2 regions of the Pontibacter sp. T17 genome follow, and region 2 is predicted to be linked to the other one. Evidence: riboswitches for the same ligand, from Rfam matches in the RefSeq annotation. Region 2 holds a riboswitch; the other holds the start of a gene.

Region 1 (12,288 bases), on a different contig from region 2:
GCGTTCAACGTCCAACTGCCTGGGCTGTTCCAGTTGGCGTTAGGAACCCCATTCGCCGAATAGTAAATCGTGGCGTGGGCCGCGGGGGAAATCATCAACAGCAGGAATGCGAGGAGCCATCCCCACTGCTTGGGTAGAGGGTTTTTCATAAAGGTGGTGTGCCTAATCTGCGTCTACGGCCTACAGTATTACCCGTAGAACGACGACATGCAAATCTATTAATTCGGTTGCATAAATCAGCCTTTATTGTCATCACCATTTTCAGTGACAATCGATTAACTATCGATTCCGTCCCATTCTGATACAGACCGAACACCCATTCTCTGCTACAAGAAGGCACTTTTTATACGCATAAAAACCGATGTACAAACAACTATAAACGCATTAAATAAATCCATTTGTTGCCCAAATGTCTAAAACAAAAAGAGGGGAAAGGATGGAAATACTGACATGCCCACGAATCATCGGCTTAATACGCACGAGACAGCAAACTCTCATTTCCAATCTGGGGACCGAAAAGGCCAAAAGTGGGTAACTCCTTCTCCATCATAAAAAAGCCCCATACGTGGTATGGGGCCTCAATCATCGGAGAAAAAAGTCAGCTACCGCAGGCCTCGCAGGCACCGGGGTTATCCAGCGCACAGGCCATCCCCTCATAGGCAGCGGCAGGGTCAACAGGAGGAAGCTCCAGTGGCAGTTCAGGCTGCAGATAGGCAGAATCAACCGTGAACTTGATAGCCTCTGTGGCCGCCTTGGTGCGCAGATAGTACATGCCCGTCTTCAGCCCGCGCTCCCAGCCATAAAAGTGCATGGAGGTAAGCTTGGCATAGTTGGGCTCCTGCACAAAGAGGTTCATGCTCTGGCTTTGGCAGATGAACGCACCTCGGTCGGCGGCCAGGTCAATCAGCGCCTTCTGCTTGATCTCCCACACCGTCTTGTAAAGGTCGCGCAGCTCGGCAGGAATTTCAGCAATGTGCTGGATGCTGCCATTGCCCGCGATGATACGCTGGCGCATCTGCTCGTTCCACAGGTTACGCTCCACGAGGTCGCGCAGCAGGTGCTTGTTCACTACGATGAACTCGCCACTGAGTACACGCCGGGTGTAGAGGTTGGAAGTATACGGTTCGATGCACTCGTTGTTGCCCAGAATCTGGCTGGTGGAAGCCGTGGGCATAGGCGCTACCAGCAGGCTGTTACGGAGGCCATGCTCGGCAATCTTCTGCTTCAGGTCTGCCCAGTCCCAACGCTCGGTAGGCTGTACGCCCCAGAGGTCAAACTGCAGTTGGCCTTTGCTGGCTGGGCTGCCCGCATAGGTCTCATAGGGCCCATGCTCGGCCGCCAGTTCCATACTTGCGGTGAGGGCACCGAAGTAGATGGTTTCGAACATGTCGCGGTTCAGACGGCGGGCTTCTTCGCTCTCGAAGGGCAAACGCAGTGCAATAAACGCATCGGCCAGGCCCTGTACCCCAATGCCAATCGGGCGGTGACGCATGTTGCTGCGCTGGGCCTCGGGCACCGGATAGTAGTTCAGATCGATAATCTTGTTGAGGTTCTTCGTGGCTACACGTGAAATCTCGAACAGCCGCTTGTGGTCTACCCAGCCATCGCCGTAGCGCGACAGCTCGTAGCGGCCATCGGCTTCTTCGTTGGACACAATGAAGCGGTTCAGCGCAATGGAAGCCAGGTTACACACAGCTACCTCGTCGGGACTGGTGTACTCGATGATTTCCGTGCACAGGTTGCTGCTGCGAATGGTACCGAGGTTCTGCTGGTTGCTCTTGCCGTTCGCGTGGTCTTTATAGAGCAGGTAGGGCGTACCGGTCTCGATTTGACTGTCGAGAATCTGGAACCAGAGATCCTGAGCCTTCACCACCTGACGGGCACGGCCTTCCTGTTCATAGCGGGCATACAGTGCCTCAAACTCCTTGCCCCAGCAATCTACCAGACCGGGCGCTTCCTGCGGGTCGAACAGGCTCCAGTGGCTGTTCTCCTTTACCCGCTTCATGAACAGGTCGGGAATCCACAGACCATAGAAGAGGTCGCGGGCGCGCATTTCTTCCTTGCCGTGGTTCTTCTTCAGCTCCAGGAAATGGAAGATATCTGGATGCCAGGGTTCAAGGTACATAGCGAATGCGCCCTTGCGCTTTCCACCACCCTGATCCACATAGCGAGCGGTGTCGTTGAACACGCGAAGCATGGGAACCAGGCCATTGCTGGTGCCACCAGTGCCGCGGATGTAGGCGCCTGAACTGCGGATGTTGGAGATAGAGATCCCAACGCCGCCTGCACTTTGTGATATGAGAGCGCTCTGCTTCAGTGTATCGTATATGCCTTCGATGCTGTCATCCTTCATGGCCAGCAGGAAGCATGAAGACATTTGCGGCTTGGGGGTGCCGGCATTGAACAGCGTGGGCGTGGCGTGCACAAACCACTTCTGGCTCATGAGATCATAGGTTTCGAACGCAGCGGCGAGGTCGTGCTGATGAATGCCCAGTGCCACACGCATGAAGAGATGCTGCGGGCGCTCCACTACCTTGCCATCCAGCCGCATCAGGTATGACTTCTCAAGCGTCTTGAAACCGAAGTAGTCAAACTCATAATCGCGCCGAAACTCCAGGTGTGCATCAATCACATCCGCGTGCTCCTGCACCAGCCGATAGAACTGCTCCGACACCATAGGCGCCGGTTCGTTGTTCTTTGGGTTGACGAAGCGGAACAGCGCCTCCACCACCTGCCGGAAGCTGGCATGGGTTTCCTTGTGCAGGTTGCTCACGGCTATACGCGCTGCCAGCATGGCATAGTCGGGATGATGCACGGTGAGCGCGGCGGCGGTTTCGGCAGCCAGGTTGTCGAGGTCGCGCGAGGAGATACCGCTGTACATGCCCTGCTGCACGCGGCGCACCACTTCCGTCACATGCACGTGCCGGGTATCCAGGTTCCACATCAGCCGCTCCAGACGCTGGGTAATCTTGCGCACATCCATCGGCTCTGACAGACCGCTGCGTTTGGTTACATACATGCCGTCGGTGCCGTACGGATGCAGGGGAGCCACGCCTTCCTGCGGACGGGTCTCATTGTTGGGTTGTGCTTTATGCGTTGACATGACAATCGGAGCGGTATATGGAGTGGGTTCGGTCAGTTCTGGTTCTGTGAATGAAGGGGTGCTCAGAAATCGGCATCGAGGCTGAACACCTGGTCTTCCTTGTTGGCCATGACGCCTGCTTTCTGGTAGTCGCCAACCCGCTTCTCGAAGAAGTTGGTTTTACCAGCCAGCGAGATCATTTCCATCCAGGGGAAGGGATTTTCTACGTTGTAGTGCTTGGGCAAGCCCAGCGACACCAGCAGACGGTCGGCCACGAAGGCGATGTACTGGCTCATCAGGTCTGCGTTCATGCCGATAAGGCTTACGGGCAGCGCCTCGCGGATAAACTCCTGCTCGATGGTTACGGCGTCCAGGATGATGGAGCGTACACGATCGGTAGGCAATTGCTGCTGCAGCATGGAATACAACAGGCAGGCGAAGTCGGTATGCAGGCCTTCGTCGCGGCTGATGAGCTCGTTGCTGAAGCACAGGCCAGGCATGAGGCCGCGTTTCTTCAGCCAGAAGATGGCGCAGAAACTGCCCGAGAAGAATATGCCCTCCACCGCTGCAAAGGCAATCAGGCGTTCGGCAAACGACTCTGCGTTCGTGATCCAGCGCACTGCCCACTCTGCTTTCTTCTGCACAGCTGGCACGGTTTCGATGGCGCGGAACAGTTTGTCCTTCTCTGCACCATCTTTTATATAGGTATCAATGAGCAGACTGTAGGTCTCGCTGTGGATGTTCTCAATGGCAATCTGGAAGCCATAGAAACAGCGGGCCTCAGGTACCTGCACGTCCTGAATGAAGTTTACTGCCAGGTTCTCGTTTACGATGCCATCCGATGCGGCGAAGAACGCCAGCACGTGCTTGATGTAATGACGCTCGTCGTCGGTCAGCTTCTCCCAGTCTACGAGGTCGGGTGTAAGGTCAATCTCTTCCGTTGTCCAGAAGCTTGCCTCGGCCTTCTTGTACATTTTCCAGATGGCATCGTTCTGTATGGGAAACAGCACGAACCGGTTGGGGTTGTCGCGCAGCAGGGGCTCGTTGGCGGTGTTGATGGACTGTGACATGGGAAGGAGTTATCAGGCGTGGGCAGACGGAAGGTCGTTGATGGGAACGGGGCGGCGGGTATCGTCTATGGCTACCATGGTGAAGTCGCCCGATACTGCCTGGTAGCGGTGTGCACGGTACATCTCCTCCACGAAAACTTCTACACGCACCCGCAGGCTTGTGCGGCCTACATGCACCACGTTGGCCACCAGCTCTACCAAGGTGCCTGCCGGAATGGGATGATGAAAATCCACACGGTCGGAGGAAACAGTCACCATCTTCTTTCGGCTGAAACGGGTGGCACAGATGAAGGCAGCTTCGTCCATGTGCTTCAGCGTAGTGCCCCCAAACAGCGTATCGTAATGATTCGTGGTATTGGGGAACACCGCCATGAACTGGCGGGTTTCGGCAGCCAACAGCCGTTCGCGCTCGGCGGCTGTAGGCAAGGGGGTAGAAGATTCGGCCATTCGGCAGGATGGAAATGAGAGGTACCAACAAACTGAGCGCTGCACTGCCGATGGCCCGCCGACACCCCAGACGCAGTACCTTATATAAGGCACCACTACCAGAGCACCGGAAAGCTGTCTGAGTCGCGCAGACACTTCCATCACAAGGTGGGGCAAGTCTCCCGGCTCAGGACCTGTTTCGTCTCGTCTTCCCAGCCTCAGGGCCAGTGACTTTGCCCGCCTTTCCCTTGCGGGTCAGGCCTGGACGAACAGTTGGGCGTCCCATACGGTTGCGCGTCAGCTCAGGCTTCTCACCTGATTCCTTTTTCATCAGCCTCAAGCAGTTACAAACCAAAGTCTGTCGCTGCAAATCGGCCAAACCAACGCCTTGGATGCAGATATAAAGGTACGTCGCATTGCCGCTAGACACTAGTCACACTTACCCCCAGGTGGATAAGTCGAGGGTTATGCACCCAGCCACTTTTAGGTACCTGCGAGGTTGTGAAAGGAGAACTTGCACAGCCTGAAAAACCCATTACTGTGCATGCATTTTTGCGTTCACCAAACAGCTGAACCCAACAGTCATCGGGGTTGTCCACACCCTACCCGCCCAAGGGTTTTCCACTTCACATACATTTGCTCTGCACGCGCGTACTTTCCTTTGGTGGAGAGCTCTGGATGTGGGGGAATCTCTCGCCAACTTGCGCCCAATCGCATCTTCCGCGTCTCCCTTCAGCCATGCCCTCCCGTCTGCGTGAAGTCTTCTGGGTCTGTTTCGTGCTGGGCTGCACTGCTTTTGGTGGGCCGGCGGCACACATCGCCCTGTTGCAGCGTGCGGTAGTGGAACGGCGCAAATGGCTCAGTGCCGATGCTTTTGCCGAAATGCTGGGCCTCACCAACCTTCTGCCCGGCCCCAACTCCACCGAGATGGTCATCCACACTGGCTATCACCGGGCAGGGTGGGCCGGACTCATCGTGGCGGGGGTTTCCTTCATTGTGCCCGCGGTAGGCATCACGCTGGGCCTTGCCTGGTTTCACACTGCCTACGGAAAACTGCCCGCAGTAGAACCTTGGCTCTGGGGCATCGCTCCTGTCGCAGTGGGCATCGTATTGGCGGGCGTCTACCGGCTTTCGCGCAGCACCCTTACTACCACACCCCGCATACTCATTGCACTGATTGCTGCCTTATTGGTAGCGTTGGGGCTGCCGGAAGCCCCTGTCCTGCTGGGCCTGGCAGCAGTGTGGGCAACAGCAGCACTATTCCCCACCTTCCGTCCACCCTACAGCCGGAGCCTGCTGGTACTGGGCGCGGCAGGAGCCAGCAGCAGTGCCTATGCGGCCCCTACCCTACCCACACTCTTCGGCATCTTCCTGAAAATAGGTGGCACACTCTATGGCAGTGGCTACTTACTGGTGGCCTACCTCAATGAAGAGCTTGTAGCCCGGCACGGCTGGATGACTCCCGTAGAACTGCTGGATGCCATTGCGGCCGGGCAAATCACGCCGGGCCCCCTGTTCGCTACAGCCACCTGGATAGGCTACAAGCTACTGGGCCTGAAAGGCGCATTGGCGGCTACAGCGGGCATCTTTCTGCCTGCCTTTGTCCTCATTGCGGCGTTGGCACCCCACCTGCCACGCCTCTTGCGCAACAGGTGGTTCCAACAGTTTCTGCAGTATGTAGCGGCCTCAGCCATTGGTGTACTGGCAGTCACCATCGTTCAGTTGGCCTGGCCGCTGCACCACCAGCCCCTACGACTGGGCCTCGCACTGCTGTGCGGCGCGGTATTGCTGTGGCGCACAAAACTCAACCCTGCCTGGCTGGTGCTCGTAGCGGTGCCGGCAGGCGGGTTGCTGCACCTCAGTGGCCTTTGGGCCTGAAGTGCAGCTTCAGCATGAAGTCGCGGCCCAGCCCCTGTTTGAAGGCCAGGTTGATCCACGCCAGCGCAAACTGCTCCAACAGCGGCACCTGCGCCTCGCCCCCAAAGTCGTAGCAGTTGGCAAAGCCCAGCTCAAGCGCCAGCTGCTTCATCGTCTCCTTGGCCTTGGCGCTGCCACCGGCCATGAACATGTCGGCCGCAAGCGCATCGCTGTAATGGGGGTTTGCCATGTTCTCAAAACCAGTACTGTTGAAACCTTTTACTACATCAGCCTCAGGCAGCAGCGTACGCAAGGCGGTGTAGGTGTCATGAAAATCCTGCGGCTTCATCGACACGCTGTTCATCGTTTCAATTACCACTTTGCCCTTGACATGCGGCTTGATGGTGCTGGCAATGTCGTGTACAGCTGCGGGCACGGCGGCTATTACCACTACATCGGCATGGGCGGCGGCGGCGGCAATATCCGTTACTTTAAGCCCTGGGACGGCCGTTACCAATGCTTCGGCTTTGGGATTTGGCTGCTCGCGGACGCCTACCCACACCGAGTGGCCCTTGCTGGCCCAACCCTTGGCGAGCGCGCCACCCACGTGGCCATGACCTATGATTGCGATATTCATAACTGAAAGTGAAGTGAGGTTGAATCAGTGGTCAGTGCCTGGCTGTACCAGGCTGTACGAGGTTACAAAAAACAGAGGGATACAAGCATAACATCCCAGTGCGGCAAAAGGGTGCAGCATCACCATGGCAGTGGCAAGAGACCAAGCCGCTGGCCCCAGCAGAAACGACCGACGAATCATCCGCCGATGCGCCGCCATATCCGCCCCATCCTTCAGCAGCAGTGGATGGCGGGTAGCATACCAGCGCATACAGGCAAAGGCCAGACTGGCCAGCACCATGGTAATGCCGAATAGACTGACGGCCAAAGCACTGGAAGGATACTCGCCCATCAGGCTGGTAGGGAACGGCAATAGCGACAGCATCAAAAGGGTAAGCAGGTTCAGCCACAGGAGGCCTGCGTCTACGGTCTTCAACAGAGCAAACAGCCGATGATGATTGAACCAGAAAACCCCCAGCACGCCAAAGCTGATAACCCAGCTAACAACCTTCGGTAGAAGGCTCCGCAGAGCCTCCCCCAGCACCGCTTCCGGCGTATCGTGCGGCAGCTTCACCTCCAGAACAATCAGCGTGATGATGATGGCCAGTACCCCATCGCTGAAAGCCTCCAGGCGGCTAACGGAAAAATGAGATTGCGCTTTCATAGCATGCGATATCAGACACCCAGTGCCTCCACTACCAGCTTGGCCGCAGCCGCGCCGGAATACTGCTGCTGACCCGTAATCAGGCGGCCATCGCGCACAGCAAATGGCGCAAAGCGCGGACCTGTAATGAAGTTGGAGTCAGCCAACTTTCGGGCTTCGGTCTCAATCCAGAACGGCTGGATGCGCATGCCTACAAAGCTGTCGGCATAGGCTTCCTCGCTGTCGGCAAAGCCTGTCCACGTTTTGCCCTGCACCAGCAGTTCCCCAGTAGAAAGTCGGGTTTTCAGCAGCACGCAGGTACCATGGCAGATTACCGCCACTGCCTTGCCAGCCTCATAGGCTTTGGCTACGAACTGGTGTACGGCTGCATTATCATACATAGTAACCATTGGACCTTGACCACCGCAGATAAACACGGCATCAAAGCTGGCGGGGTCCAGCGTATCCATGCGCTGTGTATTGGCCAATAGAGCCGAATGTTGGCTGCTTTCCAGAAAGCCCAGGCTCAGGAAATCATGGGCCGAATAGCCTGACTCATGCCGCGGGTCACTGAAGCCGTCAATTTCCAACTTGCCCCCTTCCGGGCTGGCAATGGTAATCTCATAGCCCTGCTCCGCAAATACATGATACGGGTGCGCCAGTTCGGCGATCCACAGGCCCACGGGCCAGCCGGTAACAGGTGACACCGCTGCGTTGGAAGCCAGCAGCAGTACACGCTTGGGCTTCGACGGATTCAGAATAGAAAGGTTTGCACTCATACAGGTCGAGAAGTTGTATATGTGCAAACTAGACCTCTATATTTCCCTATAACAAGTATGTACTGTTTGGTACCATACGCACCTTTTGGTGTTAAATGTTGATTTACAATCTAATAAAAATGCCAACTTTCGATTATCAGGGCCGAACCTACCACAGCCACGTAGAACTGGCGCTGGAGAAAATCGGTGGCCGCTGGAAACTCCCCATCCTCTGGCGACTGAAAGACGGGACACGTCGCTATGGCGAGCTGCGCAAAATGATTCAGGGCATCACGCCCAAAATGCTGACGCAGCAGCTGCGCGAACTGGAACTCGACGGCTTCATCGAGCGCACACAGTATCCCGAGGTACCACCCCGGGTAGAATACAACATCAGCGAGCGCGGCAGACTGGTGCTGCCTGTCATTCTGGAACTGAGAAAACTGGGCGAGGCGCTGGCCCCACCCAGTTAGCGAAGCAAAGTCCCTTACTTCGGATTTACATGAATGGCCTCGATAAACACCGTACCCTTGTTATCGTTGTAGGCCCCAGGATCCCCTTGGAATGAATAGCCATCAGCAATACCCAGATACAGCGTCCGGGCTCCAGCTGGCACCTTGAACTTCTGGGCTGTTCCGGCTTCGGTCTGCCCGTCACCAATGAAAAACACCTGATTCAGCCCCGGGCTGAAAGTTTCTGCGTTGTCCTTGCCATCGGAGAAATCCAGACGTGCGGGTGCTGCTGCTGGCTGGGTAGCACCGAGAAACACGCCTACCAGAAACAGCGACTTCTGGCGGTGGACAATTCCTGCAATAGCGCCCTTGCTGTTGAGATCCGTGCTGCCACCTGCACAGTCGCCTCCGTCGGGCGAGAAAAACTGATCATCAGCGCAGGCCAGTTCGCCTGTTACACCCTCGAAAGAGATAACCTGGGCCCCCTGCACCAATTGGACAGCTACTGGCAGTACACCACCCATTTCGCCATCCTGCACCTTTCCAGCCACAAACACATTACTGCGCGAGTGCACGGCCAAAGGACCCATGGTTTGTGCATGTGCGGCGGGGATCACCAGAAATGCGACTACCGAAAACAGAAAAACTACCGAATGCTTCATTACTTGATAAGTTTAGGTTCGTCTGTAAAATACATCAAAAATGGCTAACTGACTTGTGCTCAGCTGAAGAGCCGAATCGGCTAACTTGAGGTTCGCCGTCAAACACTCGCTGTGCTGCATTTCAGGCCTCCTCTCTCTGTGCTACTGATTCTTCGATTCTTGGCCGTTTATCTGCTGTTGGGTTTGCCACACACACTCAACGCCCAACAGAACATCTACACCTCTGATCTCAGCGGGCGCACCGTCACCTTCACCCAGCTGATGGAGGCAATGCGCAATGCCCGCCCCGGCCGTATTCTGTTCCAGAACCTCAACGTCAGATTCGACGTAGTGAAAGATGAAGCCGGCATGGATGCGTGGTGGGCCGACACGACACGGCGCCATCGGTTTCCGGCCACTTACAGCTTTGAAAACTGCACGTTTGACCCACAGTACTGGTGGGTACTGCGGAATGCGACCATTGAGGGTGAATTCTACTTCGTTAACTGTAGCGGCCTGAAAATCTGGTTTGAAGACTGCACCCTCAAGTCGGCCGTACGCATCGAGGGCTCCAGCCTAGACTTTTTGCGCTTCGAACGCTGCCATTTTCTCAATGGTGTTGTGTTGCGCCGCAATGCAGCCTACACCGACTATGTATCGTTCCGGGACTGCAGCTTCACCGTCACAGATCTGACGCACTTCAATGAAACCTTTGACAACACCAAGAATGGCCTGCTCACTATCGACGCACGAAGTGCCTCACTGGACTTTACCCTCGACCGTTGCAGGTTTTTCCTTTCGGCGCACGACTCCACCCGCCGTATGCCAGTGTCGTCGTTAAGTGTTAACCTGTCGCAATCTACCTTCACCAATCTGCGGCTTACTCACTGTCAATTGCAGGTGCCCCTTTTACTTGGGCGCAGTACGGTTTCCAACATGTTTCTGCTGACACAGCTGGCGCTACCCAAAGGAGTGGTATTGACCGGCCTGAGCCTCAACCCGCTGAATACCCAGGTGGAGTGGGCCTCGCTGAAAAACCATCGGATCAGCGAACTGCTGGGCGACACCACCGTAGCCAATGCCCATCAGATATCTGCCTATCCACGCCAGACGCTGTATCCGGCACTTGTAGCCGCCTACACCAACCTGTACCAAACGTATCGGGCACTTGGAGACCGCTTCAGCGCCGACTCGTCCTACATCGAGTTCAAGAACATCGAGACCAACCAGTATCTAGCCGATTATGAGCGGCAGGGCCGCCGTGAACAGTACGTCCTCTATATCCTCAACCGGTTGATGTACGTTTTCTCCGACTATGGCACCAACACCTATCGTGCCCTGCTCTTCTCCTTCTGGGTGATACTCGGCTTCGCCGGAATCTACTTCATTACCCCCTTCCGCTACGGTGACGTGTTGCACCGTAGTCTGCGCACACAGTACCTCCTCTACACCCACTTTCTGACTTCGCCCCGCAGCCCATACCGGCTGTATCTGGAACACCTGATCCTGTTCGATGACCATGCCCGGGCTGATGATGTCCGACGGCGCCTCCGACGGCATGGGCAGTTGCTTCCGGCAGTTTATCGCCCTCTACTTCACCTGCCTCGCATACCTCTTTATAACCTCTTCCTACACACAGAGGGATGGCTGTATCGTCGGCTTATGCCGCACGGAAGCCACTCCTGGAGTGAGCTGACTCCTCGTCAGCAGAGTCGGCTCTTCTGGCTGCTGGCTGTTGCCGTTGTCCTCTCCATCTTATACTTCACACTGCGCAAGGCCGTAGATTCCGTCATCCTCAGTCTGAATGTCTTCTCAACCCTGGGCTTTGGCGAACTGCGTGTGGGCGGTGTGGTTGGCTATCTCACGGTAATCGAGGGCTTTCTCGGTTGGTTTCTGCTTAGCATTTTCAGCGTGGTACTGCTCAACCAGCTATTGCAGTAAACAAAAAAGCCTGCCCTATACCGGGCAGGCTTTTCAGCAGTACTGATACGAATCAATAGCCGGGGTTCTGTCCACCAATCAGTCGGTTGGTGTTCAGTTCGCCGGAAGGAATCGGCCAGATGATGAGGTTATTGCCGAACGGAATGTCACTGATAAGCGAGTAATCTTCACGCCGTTTGTCGGTCAACCCCTGGCCGGTACGAATAAGGTCGAAAGAGCGATGTCCTTCACCGATGAACTCGATACGGCGTTCAAAGAGAATGGCATCTACCAGGTCATTACGAGTGACAAATGCACCGTAAGAGGGGGTAGCCGCCGGCTTTGAACGGTCGCGCACCGCATTCAGCAGCGCCAGCGCACGGGTCTCATCGCCCACGCGGGCTTCGGCTTCGGCAAGGTTCAGCAGCACTTCTGCGTAGCGCACTACCGGGGCCCAGTCATCCTGTGTAGACGAGCGGGTGTACTTGTTCACCAGCGAGTCTTTGCGAATCATCGGTGAGGTGCGACGAAGATCGCCTGCTACCCAACGCGAGTCATTACGCAGACTGCGGTTGATGAACAGCAGTTCGCGCTGGTTGTAGAACTGAGCCAGTGCGTTGTTCGTACCAGCAGGGTCAGACGAATCGAATGCAATTGAGAAGATGGACTCGGAGGAAACAGCAGGGAATACCCAGACTGCCGACGGCGTAGCCGTGAGCGCCAACGATCCCAGCGGGCCGCTGGAAGCATAGGGCGCAACAGCCGGAACGAGCTTGTTGCACTCCTCAATCACCTTGGCATAGTTACCCATGTAGAGATACACA
Region 2 (12,288 bases):
GGCCGCTACGACTTTCTGCTGAAAAACGGCAGCGCCTCGGAGACGCTGACGCGCCAGAACGCCGACCTGCGCACCCTCCGCGCCGAGCTGGACCTTGCCCGCGCCCTGCAGAATGGCCATATACGGGCCAAGCTGTGGTATTTCGACAGCGACCGTGGCCTACCCGGTGCTACGGTGTTGTACAATCCGGCGGCGGCACAGCGGCTGGGCAACCGTGATGCCTTTGTGCAGGTGGGGTGGGAGCAACGCCTGGGGGGCAGCTGGCAACTGGCAGTGCAGGTACGCTATGGCTCGCAGTTTACCCATTACCGCGACCCTAACGACCCCGGCAAGCTTGGTGGTCTCGACGACACCTATCAGCAGCAGGAGGGCTATGCCTCGGCGGCGGTGTCGTGGCTGGCAACTGGCAGGCTGGCCTTTTCCGCAGCCACCGATGTTGCTTGGAACCATCTGGCAACGACGATTCTGGCGGGAATGCCTACCCGCGTTACGCTCTATCAGGCGCTGGCAGTAAAGTGGCAGCCCGACGCGAAGGGCCGTTGGGCGGTGGATGCCTCGTGGCTGCTGACACGTGTAAACGACAGTCCGGTAGGGACGGTGGACCGGCCAGCCGTTGCCTATGGCAACCCACAGTTGGCTATCGGCTGGGCTCCGCTTGGCGATGCGGGCCCACGCCTGCGGCTTGCGGGGCAGCAGACCCTGCGCCTGCCCACCCTCAACGACCTGTATTATACCCGTGTAGGCAACCGCAACCTGCGGCCCGAGCGCGTGCAGCAGTTGAACCTTGGGCTGGATTGGGAGCATCGTACCCGGGGCGTGCTGGCACGCACACGGCTGGCGACAGATGTCTATCTGGGCCGGGTGTACGACCGCATTCTGGCCATCCCCACCCGCAACCTCTTCGTGTGGTCCATGGTGAATGTGGCCGAGGTGGCGACGCGCGGGCTGGAAGTGCAGGCCGAACTGGAAACCCGCCAGTGGGGCCGGTTTTCCGCGCAGTGGCAGGGACAGTTCACCATGCAGTATGCCACCGACCAGAGCACTGCGGGCAGCAGTGGCACCGAACCCAATGGCCAGATTCCCTACACGCCCTTCAACCTGGCGTCTTCCCGCCTGACGCTTACCTATGGCACCGTGAGTGTGGGGGCAGGCCTCCTATACACGGGATTCCGCTATTCCCTGCCGGAGAACATTGCCGCCAACGTGCTGCCTGGCTTTACTCTGCTGGATGCCCAGGCCAGCTGGCGCATCCGTTCGGCCCGGCCCCCCCTGCTGCTGAAGGCCGAGGTAAACAACCTTGCCGACCAGCAATACGAGTTAATCCAGAGCTATCCCATGCCGGGCCGGTCATACCGTCTGGCGCTGTCTTTTTCCCTGTAAAACCTGACCCACTGACTGTTTACAATATGATGAACGTTACCCGACCCGCACTGGCGCTGCTGTGTGCCGCACTGTTGCTGACTGCCTGCGAAAGCGCACCTGAAGACCAGCCACAACCCACACCTCCGGTCTCTCCCAAGGGTCTGCTGGTGCTGAACGAGGGGCTCTTTGGCCGCAACAACGCCTCGCTCTCGTTGTTGCAGACCAACGTGCGCCCCGAGAATGCCCCCGGCATCAACTTCCAGGACTACTTCCGCACAGTCACCGACCGGGGCCTGGGCGACACCGCCAACGACCTCATTCGGTATGGTGACCGCATCTATGTCGTGGTAAACGTCTCCAGCACCATCGAGGTGTTGGACGCCCGCACCCTGAAGCACCTGCGCCAGATTGAAGTGAAGAATGGAGGCACGGGCCGCCAGCCACGGTATGCGGCCGGTAACAGCGGAAAGCTGTACGTGACCTGCTACGACGACAACGTGGTGGTGATAGACACAGCCACTTTTGCAACGGTTGCCACCATACCCGTGGGCCGCGATCCCGAAGGCATTCTGTCACTGGGCACCAAGCTGTATGTAGCCAACAGCGGCGCCCTCAGCACCTACGATAACCGCGTTTCGGTGATTGACGCTGCCACCAACACCGTTACGGCCAACTGGACAGTGGCCGACAACCTCTTCCTGATAGCGGCCGACAAGGGCGGCGACATCTACGTATCGGCCCGCGCAACCTATGACCCCACAGACTGGAGCGAGCTCACACCCTCTGCCATCCATGTGCTTAACGCTACTGATGGCAGTATCAAACAGACGCTGAGCCTGAACTCCGCCTCCTTTGCCCTGCGTGGCGACTCGGCCTTTGTGCTCAGCAACAGCCGCGTTTCGCTGGTCAACACCCAAACCGATGCAGTTGCGAACATCAACTGGATCAACATGACCGTGAACAACGTAGGCAATCCCTACAACATCTCGGCTGATCCAGTCACTGGCGAAGTTTATGTGACGGACGCAAAGGATTATGTGCGTGCAGGCGAAACGCTGGTGTTTGACCGCACCGGTGTCCAGAAACTGCGTTTCAGTGTGGGCCTGCTGCCGAGCCGTGTGCTGCGCGTCAATTGACGAAGCGCGTCAGCGTGACCTGTGTTTCAAAAGGCTCCGGCAACGGGGCCTTTTCTGTGATCTGGTTCAGATGTTGGCCGGTTTGCAGCAGCAGCATGGCCATGTCGGTAGCGTCAGCGGCTGGTCTGCCGTGGTGTGTCAGTATGAAGTGGGTGGTGCCGTTTGAAGTACGGGTGTCCAGATGCCAGGGTGCCTCAGGTGTGCTGGCCTGAAAGAAGCCGAGCCGGAAGAGTGCACGCAGGGCCCAGCAGGCTTCGGGCGAGTCGTTAGCCAGCCAGAGGGGCAGTGTGCCCTGTGGCAATAGTGCGGCGCGGCCTGTGGCAGCGTCCAGATGCAGCCCTTCGGTGGGGAACGTGGCGTTGAGATGGCCCTGTGCCAGAAGGTCTTCGGGCAGGCCTGCCACCAGTGGACCGCCGGGGGGCAGCAGCCACAGGCTGTCGGCGGCCTGTAGGGCCAGGTCCAGTTCGTGTGTGCTGACGAGAATGGCTTTGTGGTGCTGGTGCGCCAGCCGCATCAGCAGATGCAGAATGCTGACACGGCCGGGGAGGTCCAGGTGGGCGGTAGGCTCATCGAGCAGCAGGACGGGGGTATCCTGCGCCAGTGCACGGGCGATGTGGGCACGTTGACGCTCGCCGTCGGAGAGCTCGTGGAGCGGGCGGTCGGCCAGATGGGCAATGCCGCAGTCGGTCATGGCCTGTTGCACCAGGGCAAGGTCGGTGGCCGACAGCGTGCCCTGCCAATTGGTGTAGGGTTGGCGGCCCAGTGCCACCAGCTCGTGTGTTCGCAGCAGACTGTGGCCACTCTGTGCGCCAAACACCAGCGCAAACCGGTGGGCGCGCTCGGCATGGCCCAGGTTGGCGAGGTCGGCACCGTTGGTGTAGACAGCGCCTGCCAGTGGCGGTTGCAGGCCAGCCAGCGTACGCAGAAGGGTAGATTTGCCTGCGCCATTGGGCCCCAGGAGGCACACCAGTTGGCCGGCGTAAAGTCGGCAGCTGAGGCCCTTGGCCACTGTGCGGGTGTGGCGGCCACCGTAACCGATACTCAGGTCTGTGCCTGCCAGCCGGGGTGTCAGGGGAGTGGTCATCAGTGGAAAGCGCGTTGGAGTGAACGGCTGCGCAGCAGCAGGAATATGACAACGGGTGCCCCCAGCAAGGAGGAAACAATGTTGACGGGCAACACGGCGGCATGGCCGGGCAGGGCTGTCAGTACGTCGCAGAGCAGCAGTGCCAGAGCGCCCAGCAGGGCCGTTGCGGGTATGAGTTTGCGGTGGCTGGAAGCGGCCAGCCACCCCCGTGCCACGTGCGGCACCGCAATGCCGATGAAGGCAATGGGCCCACAGAAGGCCGTGACGCCGCCCGCCAGCAGGCTGGTAGCCAGTATGATGAGAAAGCGACTGCGGCGCAGATGGTGGCCCAGACTGCGGGCATAGTCTTCGCCCAGCAGCAGGGCGTCCAGCGGTTTGGCCGATACCCATGCCAGCCCCAGTCCCAGCAGGGTGATAGCCGCCAGCAGGGCTATCTGCGCAGGGGGCACCCCGCCCAGCGAGCCGAACGTCCAGAGTAGATAGTCCTGCAACTGCTCGGGGGCGCTGTAATACTGCCAGATGCTGACCACCGACAGCGTAGTGGCACCCATCATCATGCCGACGAGCAGCAGCACCACGGCGTCGCGCACATGTGAGGCCAGCAGCAGTACGATGAGCAGCACCAGTGCAGCCCCGGCAGCGGCGGCCCCAGCCAGCAACGACCCACTGGCAATGCCCATGCCCTTCACAGCGGCAATACCCAGCCCGCCCGAAGCCAGCAGCAGCGCCGATACGCCCAGACTGGCACCAGCAGAGATGCCGAGCACATCGGGCCCGGCCAAGGGGTTGCGGAAGAGCGTCTGCATCAGCAGGCCCCCCACAGCCAGTGCAGCCCCTGCACAGAGAGCAGTGAGCGCCTTGGGCAGGCGTACCTGGTGGATAATGACGCTCCAGACGGGGTCGTCGGTGGGGGCAGGGGCCTGCCACAGCGCCCGTAGGAGGCCGGGGAGTGGGATGTCAACGGCGCCGAAACAGAGATCGAGCAGGAAGGCCAGTGCTACCCCCAGCAGCAATATAGGCAGCCATCGCTGACGCGCAAACCGAAGCAGCGGGGCGTTCATTCGTCAGGAAAGAGGGAGGTAGAATTCCAGCTGATAGCCTGGCAGCAGCTCGGGGTGCAGGATGAAGAGAAGGTCGGCCAGCACGCGGTCGGGGTAGAGGAGGCCGCGTTCCCAGAAGTCATTGGTGAGGTCGGGCAGCAGGCGGCGGTTGTAGATCCATACTTTGCCGGGGCGCAGCGAGGGGAACGATGCAAAGCGGGGATCGAGGGCGCGGAGCTCGTCGAGGCGCGTCAGTTTGTACTGGCCGGGGTTGAACCAGAATTCGGCTTTCTGAGCAATAGGCAGAATGGCTTCGAGGCTCAGGGGCAGGCCGCCGGTTTCGCGCTGGCCCGCCCAGGGGTAAGTGGCGCCAGCATCCATGAAGAAATGCGCCATGTAGCTGTTGCCACCGGGCACATACCATACATCCTTGTAGGGCAATCCTACCAGCAGAATGGGGCGGTGCTGCACGCCACGGGCCAGGGCTTTGAGGGAGTCATAGCGGGTTTGAGTCTGGCGGAATAACGCCGCGGCTTTGGCGCTGTTACCCGTGAGCGCGCCCATGAGTTTGATCCATTCAGCGCGGCCCAGCGGCGTTTCTTCCAGCCAGTCGGCCATGGGGATAAGGGGCAGCCCGGTGGCACTTACGGCACGTACACTGGTGCCGCTGCCCGCAATGGCGGCAGTGGTTACCACGGCCTGGGTTTTCAGGGCCAACAGGGTTTCGGGGTTCAGGCCTTCCTGGCCCAGGTCCTGTATGCGCTTTTCCGCCAGTGCCTGTTTTACAGCGGGGTGATAGGCATACTGTGCGCCCGAGAGCCCCACGATTTCTGAGACAGCCCCCAGTTCGGCGGCCATCGCTGCCTGCGAGGCCCCAGACAGTGCGAGGCGCTGCACGGGCACCTGCACCTGTGGCAGGCCGGTGTAAGCTGGGGGTACGGTTACGCCAGCGCGGGTAAGCACAAACGTAAGGGAGTCCTGGGTGTCCTGTGCAGGCCGCAGGATGTGCAGCAGCAGCACACCCGGTGCAGGCATTTCCATCCGGAAGCCTTTGGCATGGCTGACGGTGAAGGAGTCTGGCAGGGCGGCAGCAGCCTGCGTCGGATGCTGAATGCGCGGCTGTTGTGTGCAGGCAGCGGCCAGCAGGGTAAGGGAAAGTAGGGCGGCACGCACGGCGCGCCAGGAGACGATAGACATGGGCGGTTCGCTTTTGGTCCCGAAAGCGGCAGGATTACCGGTTGGTGCAGGGCAGGTCTTCAGGCTCGGCCTTGCTGTGGGGCACGCCTTCCCGCGATTACTCGCAGTGGCGGTTGTGCTCCACCTCTCCTGTGACAGAGAAGGCACTTACTGCAGCGGGTACTGCTCCGGATTCTCACCGGATTCCCTTTTCAGACGGCACAGGCAGGCCCATGCGCATCACCCAGCGGTGCAAACATACGGAAAGGCCGCGTGCCACAGGCCATTCCACCATGGGGCGCTGCCAATGCGCTACCTTTGCGCCGTGGCCCTGATTCCCGATCTTTCCGACACCATTGCCGCCATTGCTACTCCGCCGGGTAGTGGTGCGCTGGGCGTTATCCGTGTGAGTGGCAGCCGTGCGCTGGAGGTGGTGCAGCCGCTGGTGCCCGCCCTCAAGCTGGCCGAACTGCCCAGCCATACCCTGCACTTTGCCCGCCTGCGCGAACCCTCCGGGACGGTGTTGGACGAAGCCGTGCTGTCGCTGTTTCGCGCGCCCCGCAGCTATACCCGCGAGGATATTGTAGAGCTGTCATGCCACGGCAGTTCGTATATCCTGCACCGGGTGCTGTCGCTGCTGACCGCCAACGGTGCTCGCCCGGCGGCCCCTGGTGAGTTTACGCTGCGGGCGTTCATGGCGGGAGGGATGGACCTGTCGCAGGCCGAGGCGGTGGCCGACCTCATTGCGGCGCGCTCGGCCCAAAGCCAACAACTGGCCATGCGGCAGCTGCGTGGTGGCTACAGTGCCCACCTGCGCAGCATACGCGAGCGGCTGGTGCAGTTTGCCTCACTGGTGGAGCTGGAGCTGGACTTTGTGGAAGAGGACGTGGAGTTTGCGGACCGCGGGGCACTTGATGCCGCTGCGGCGGAGGCCATCTTTGCGCTAAGGGGCCTTATCGAGAGTTTTGCTGCGGGCAATGCCGTAAAGCAGGGCCTGCCGACCGTGATTGTGGGGCGGCCCAATGCGGGTAAGTCTACCCTGCTGAACCTGCTGTTGCAGGAGAACCGGGCTATTGTGTCGGACATACCCGGTACCACCCGCGACGTCATCGAGGATACCTTATATATAGGCGGCTTTGAGTTTCGGCTGATGGACACTGCCGGTATCCGCGAGACAGGGGATGCGGTAGAGGCCGAAGGGGTTGCCCGTACGCTTGCCAAGGTGCAGGAAGCAATGGTAGTGGTGCTGTTGTATGACATTGGTATGAGTACACCCGAGGATGCGGAAGCCTATGCCCGCGAGCTGCCGCTGAGTGAGGGTGCGCACCTGTTGTTTGTAGCCAACAAGCTGGATACCCGGCCTGATGCGCTTCTGCCGAGTGGGCATATTGGTCTGTCAGCCAAAGGGGGAGTGGGTCTTGAGGTGCTCACCCATCGGCTGTCGGCACTGGCTGGCGAGTTGGCTGGTGGTGACACTTTGGTGAGCAATCAGAGACACCTGCATGCGCTGGAGCGGGCCAAGGGCAGTCTGGAGGCTGTGCGTGAGGGCTTGCGGGCTGGCCGCCCAGGCGACCTGCTGGCGATGGACATCCGCCATGCCTTGCTTTATCTGGGCGAGATCACCGGAGAAATCACCAACGACGAAATTCTGGGCAATATATTCTCCAAGTTTTGCATAGGTAAGTGATTATAATTGGCCTATTCTGGATAGATGAATCAATTATAATATATAATGCTGGTTGGGTTTCTTGAATTGGGAATAGGTATTACACAAACTCAACGAGCCGCTGGTAGTGGAATGCTAAAATGCTCGGAGATTTCAGTTTTTAAGGAAGATGATAAGTGTTAACGCGGGGACTCATCCTGCAAAATAGTTAGTTTTAACTCAGTGATTAATAGTAGGTGAATCCTTGATAAATCCTTGCTGGCGCTGTCACTGAGGGCATTTTTGAGAGAGCTATGTCTCTTTTTTCCCACTTTAGGACGGCTGTAGACTGGCGATGAGTGTACCTTCTTTTCAGTATTCACGCTTTTCCAAACAGAGAAACAGCGATTTCGACAGTCAGATTCCCGTGCTCGTCCATTTTTCTCATTTATACTGATTCTTGGCAATGCCTTTGTAGAGAAGCGGCGACAACTACTTTCTACAAAGCAATGAATCGGATTAGAGGAACAACAGCTTGGGTGGGCACCATGTTGTTGGTATTGTGCCTCCTGACAGGTCATGGAACATGGGCCCAAACGACGGGTGACTACCGGTCGCGACAAGCTGGCCCATTGTCATGGACAGGTACCACTACATGGCAGCGATGGAATGGCGCAGGGTGGGTAAATGCCACCACTATAGGCGATTATCCAGGTGGGCTGTTGTCGGTAGCAAATCCGGCGGTGACCATCCTGACCGGACACACCGTTCAGATGCCGGGCGCGCTGACAGCCACCATCGGCTCGCTGACGATTCAGGGTACTGGCGTGCTGCAGTGGACATCTGCCAATACCAACAACCTTACCATCTCTGGTAACCTGAACTTCAACCAGACAGGAACTGCATTTACCTACAATGGCGCTAATGGTGCAGGCACCATCACTATTGGGGGGAATGTCAATTTCAACTCGGGCACGTTCAGTACGGCCATGTCAGCCAACAACTTCGTGAATTTTGTATTCAACAGTACGACGGCCGACCAAACCATTACGGTAAGTGCGGGTACACCCGCGTTCCGAAACGTCACGATCAATAAGTCGGGCCGCAACCTTACGGTTACTGGTGGAAACATCATTATCGACAACCAGCTGACACTGCAATCAGACGGCTATCTGAACATTGCAGCTTCTGCGAATGTATTCATGAGTGCCAATGCGGCAGCGATCAGTCCGGGTGCAGGAGCATTCAGTGCTACCCGTATGATTGTGCCCGATGCAACCACTGCCACTGGCGGTACCATTGCAAGGATTGGCACTAACGCCGCAGGCGTTGCCTACACCTTTCCGGTAGGTACCACAGTCAACTATAACGCATACGCGCCCGTGACAGTAGGTACTGTAACGGGTGGTTCTGCTGCTGTCTGTACGCTGTCGGTGAAGCAGACGGTGGAGACCGTTTACACGGGCAAGATCGCGCGTTACTTCCGCATCACTACCAGCAACATCACGACTGGAACTGCCCCTATTACCTTCAATTACGTTAACAACGACGTTTTCTCCGGCGACAACGCCGCAACCTATAACACAGTTTGGAGCCGTACTACAAGCGGCGGCACGTGGACGTCCCTGGCGGGCACTACCGGCGCGAACACCTTTACGGCCAGCGCTGCCAGCCTGGTGTCTGACACCGATATCTACACTCTGGGTACGCCGGTAGCCTATCCGATTACCTACTATTCCTACACTTCCGGCAACTGGACCGACCCAGATACCTGGACGGTAGATCCTTCTGGCTCTACGCTCATCAACTCGCCAACAAATGGCCCTGCCAATGGCGACAAGGCCGTCATTCTGAACGGACAGACTGTAACCATGAACGTCAGCAACGTCTCCATTGCCAATCTGCAACTGGAACAGGACGGTGTGCTGGACCTCGGAACCACTACAGGACACAATTTCGGGAATGTAGAAGGACAGGGTACGCTCCGGACCAACTCGGGGAACCTGCCGACAGCAACCTATACCAGCTTTGCCGCAACCACAGGTGGCAAGGTTGTGTTCTACAATTTTACCGGCAACCTGCCGACCAGCCAGACCATATTCAATAACGTTGAACTGGTGAAAGAAGACGGTTCGGCTACCAACTACACGTATACGCTGGTTAGCGACTGGACCATCAACGGCGATTTGACGATCGTTCGTCGCAATGGTGGGGCCGGTACAGTTACCTGGCAGATCAACGATGCCAGTACAGTGCGCCGCATCATCCGAGTGACGGGCGATCTGGCGCTGGAGCAGGGTGGGCTCATCACGGTAGGCACTGGGGTTCCGGCAGGCGCTACACAAGCGAACGGTGGCCACCAGCTGGTACTGAATGGCAACTTCTACAACCGGGGAGGCACCGCCCGATTCTTCAATACGACTGTAGGCCAGGGGCCCGACCTGACCACTGCCAACTACTACAATGGTACGTATGCCAATACGCCCTTTCAGCGCGCTTGGTATGGTGCTACGGTAGACGTGAAGTTTACGGGTGCCAATAACGCAACGCTGTTCTGTGCAGGCACTACCGACTTCTATCGTCTGCGCGTGCGGAAGGGCACCGACCAGACCTACACGCTGCGTGTGCTCAGCACCGACACCACTCACTTCCGACTGTATGCGCCCAACATACAGGGCCCAGGTGGCTATACTCCTCCGGCAGATACCACCAAGGCGCTGTATCTGGAGGCTGGTACTTTCCGGCTTGGCAACAACATCAGTATCCAATCGCTCACCGAGGGTGGCCAGGCACTTCAGATTGGTGTGCCCGTACAGTTGTGGGTAGACTCTGCAAGAGTAGTTGTTACCAAATTTGCCGGCCCCAACAACAACCGAGCTGCTACCGCAACCTATCTGGTGGGTACGCTCAGGATTACAGCTGGGCTGTTCTCCACGGGTGCTTCCGGGGGTATCCTGTATGGTAACTCCGCAGGCCCAGCAATACAACTTTCCGGTGGGCAGCTGGATATTTCACAGTTAGGTGGCTCTGCCGTTGGTTTGTTTGCCTTCGTCACCATATCGGGCGGTACCATGAATATCCTGGGCTCTGGTGTTACTCCTGGTGCCTGGCCAGGATATCCGCTGTTTGATATGGCATCTGCCAACAACAGCTTTACCATGACGGGTGGCACCATGAATTTTGTTGGCAGCATTCCAACAGCTGCAACAACCGATGGGATAGATATCCGGGCACGCGCGGGCAACTTCAATGTAACTGGCGGTGTAATCAATATCTCCTACCCAGATGCTACTGCTGCATTTACCATCAACTCCACTTCACCGCTGCCCCGTATTAATGTCACCAATACCAGCGGTGCAGGAAATATTACTGTGCGTGGTCGTGCTGTAGGCGGGCCAACTGATGTGCGCAGTATTGGCAATGTTACGCTGAACGGCTTTACTACCTGGGATGGCAACACCAATACGGTTGGCCTCACTGTCGGCGGCGATCTGCTGGTAAATACCAATGCTACCTATAACGTACCCGGTGCCGCCACTACTTTCAATGGTACTGGTGCGCAGTCGTTTAACAACGTACCCAACCTGACATTGGGCTCGTTGGTGGTGAACAAAACCAGCGGCACACTTACCCTCAATGGTGCGGGTACGGTTACCACTGGTGGTCTTACCATCACGAGCGGCACGCTGAACGATAACAGCAAGACTGTAACCGTAACAGGCAACATCGTCAACTCCGGTACACATACCGGCAGTGGTAAGATTCTGATGCAGACAGCTGCGGCCGTGCAGACCATTGGCGGCAGCGGCAGTGGTGTGTTCCAGAACCTGGAGCTAAACAACACCAACGCTGCGACAGCACCTATTTCGCTGCTGGCCAACCAGCGGGTGAATGGTACGCTTACGCTTACCGCCAACAAGATTCTGGACCTCGCCAGCTACAACCTGACACTGGGCAGTACAGCGGCGATTTCTTCACCCGGTTACTCGGCTACCCGTCACATCCAGACGGCAGGCCAGAGCTCTAACGGCGGTCTTACGCGCACCTTTACGGCAGCCAGCGGCGATGTACTGTTCCCGGTAGGTTCCGGTGGCAAGTACACCCCCACCACGCTGAACGCAACCACTACGGGCACCTATGGCACTGTCACGGTTCGTCCGGTAAACAGCGCACACCCCAACCTAACCGCCACGGGCAATGCACTGCTGTACTACTGGCGTGTAACATCTGCTGGCTGGACGGGTACACTGTCGGCCACGCACAAGACGTACACGTATATCGCGGGAGACCGGCAGGGTGCAACCGCGAACTATCGTGTGGCGCGTTATGACGCGGCATCTTCCAGCTGGACTACCAGTACTGGCACCTTCAATGCCGGCGCTACTACGGTGGTAAACCCCAACCCGCCCAACAACAGCAGCTTCCGGACGGGCGCCAACTGGAATACGCTGACGCAGGATTTTATCGATGGTGATTACACCGTAGGTAGTGCAGGGTTTACCTCGCCCACGGTGTTTACTTCCAACGGCACCGGCGGTGGTAACTTCAACACGAATGCTACCTGGGCAGGTGGTGTGGCACCTTCCGGTACTGGCTATGTGGTACGAATTGTCGGTAATGACGTTGTTACGCTCACAGCAAACGTTACTATGGGTGCGCTGGATGTAGCTACGAATGCAACGTTCAATGCCGTAACCTTTACAGGCGGTAACTGGGGCACCGTAACTGGTACAGGCACCATCCGATTGCAGACGGCGACCTTTCCTACTGGCGACTTCTCCGCCTTCCTGGGCACCAATGGTGGTACCATCGAGTATCGTTCGGCTACGGCTCTGACACTGCCCG

Evidence for each region. A riboswitch is a leader RNA that binds a small molecule or an ion and turns the genes downstream of it on or off. The one in region 2 is predicted to bind cobalamin.
Region 1: another riboswitch for cobalamin. It lies ahead of AC2D8O_RS05510 (acyl-CoA thioesterase); the one in region 2 lies ahead of AC2D8O_RS11795 (ABC transporter substrate-binding protein).

Annotation. Positions count from the first base shown of each region.
Region 1 covers NZ_JBXVVW010000001.1:1,223,186-1,235,473, reverse strand. The annotation lists gene AC2D8O_RS05525 (hypothetical protein) at 1-149, opposite strand, end outside; gene AC2D8O_RS05520 (ribonucleoside-diphosphate reductase subunit alpha) at 599-3,019, opposite strand; gene AC2D8O_RS05515 (ribonucleoside-diphosphate reductase small subunit) at 3,166-4,152, opposite strand; gene AC2D8O_RS05510 (acyl-CoA thioesterase) at 4,165-4,599, opposite strand; cobalamin riboswitch at 4,734-4,949, opposite strand; gene chrA (chromate efflux transporter) at 5,317-6,456, shown strand; gene AC2D8O_RS05500 (NADPH-dependent F420 reductase) at 6,437-7,072, opposite strand; gene AC2D8O_RS05495 (TMEM175 family protein) at 7,097-7,714, opposite strand; gene AC2D8O_RS05490 (type 1 glutamine amidotransferase domain-containing protein) at 7,726-8,472, opposite strand; gene AC2D8O_RS05485 (winged helix-turn-helix transcriptional regulator) at 8,592-8,924, shown strand; gene AC2D8O_RS05480 (hypothetical protein) at 8,939-9,565, opposite strand; gene AC2D8O_RS05475 (hypothetical protein) at 9,725-11,485, shown strand; gene AC2D8O_RS05470 (RagB/SusD family nutrient uptake outer membrane protein) at 11,538-12,288, opposite strand, start outside.
Region 2 covers NZ_JBXVVW010000002.1:879,985-892,272, reverse strand. The annotation lists gene AC2D8O_RS11815 (TonB-dependent receptor plug domain-containing protein) at 1-1,380, shown strand, start outside; gene AC2D8O_RS11810 (YncE family protein) at 1,407-2,498, shown strand; gene AC2D8O_RS11805 (ABC transporter ATP-binding protein) at 2,491-3,582, opposite strand; gene AC2D8O_RS11800 (iron chelate uptake ABC transporter family permease subunit) at 3,582-4,643, opposite strand; gene AC2D8O_RS11795 (ABC transporter substrate-binding protein) at 4,647-5,819, opposite strand; cobalamin riboswitch at 5,853-6,061, opposite strand; gene mnmE (tRNA uridine-5-carboxymethylaminomethyl(34) synthesis GTPase MnmE) at 6,124-7,485, shown strand; gene AC2D8O_RS11785 (hypothetical protein) at 7,992-12,288, shown strand, end outside.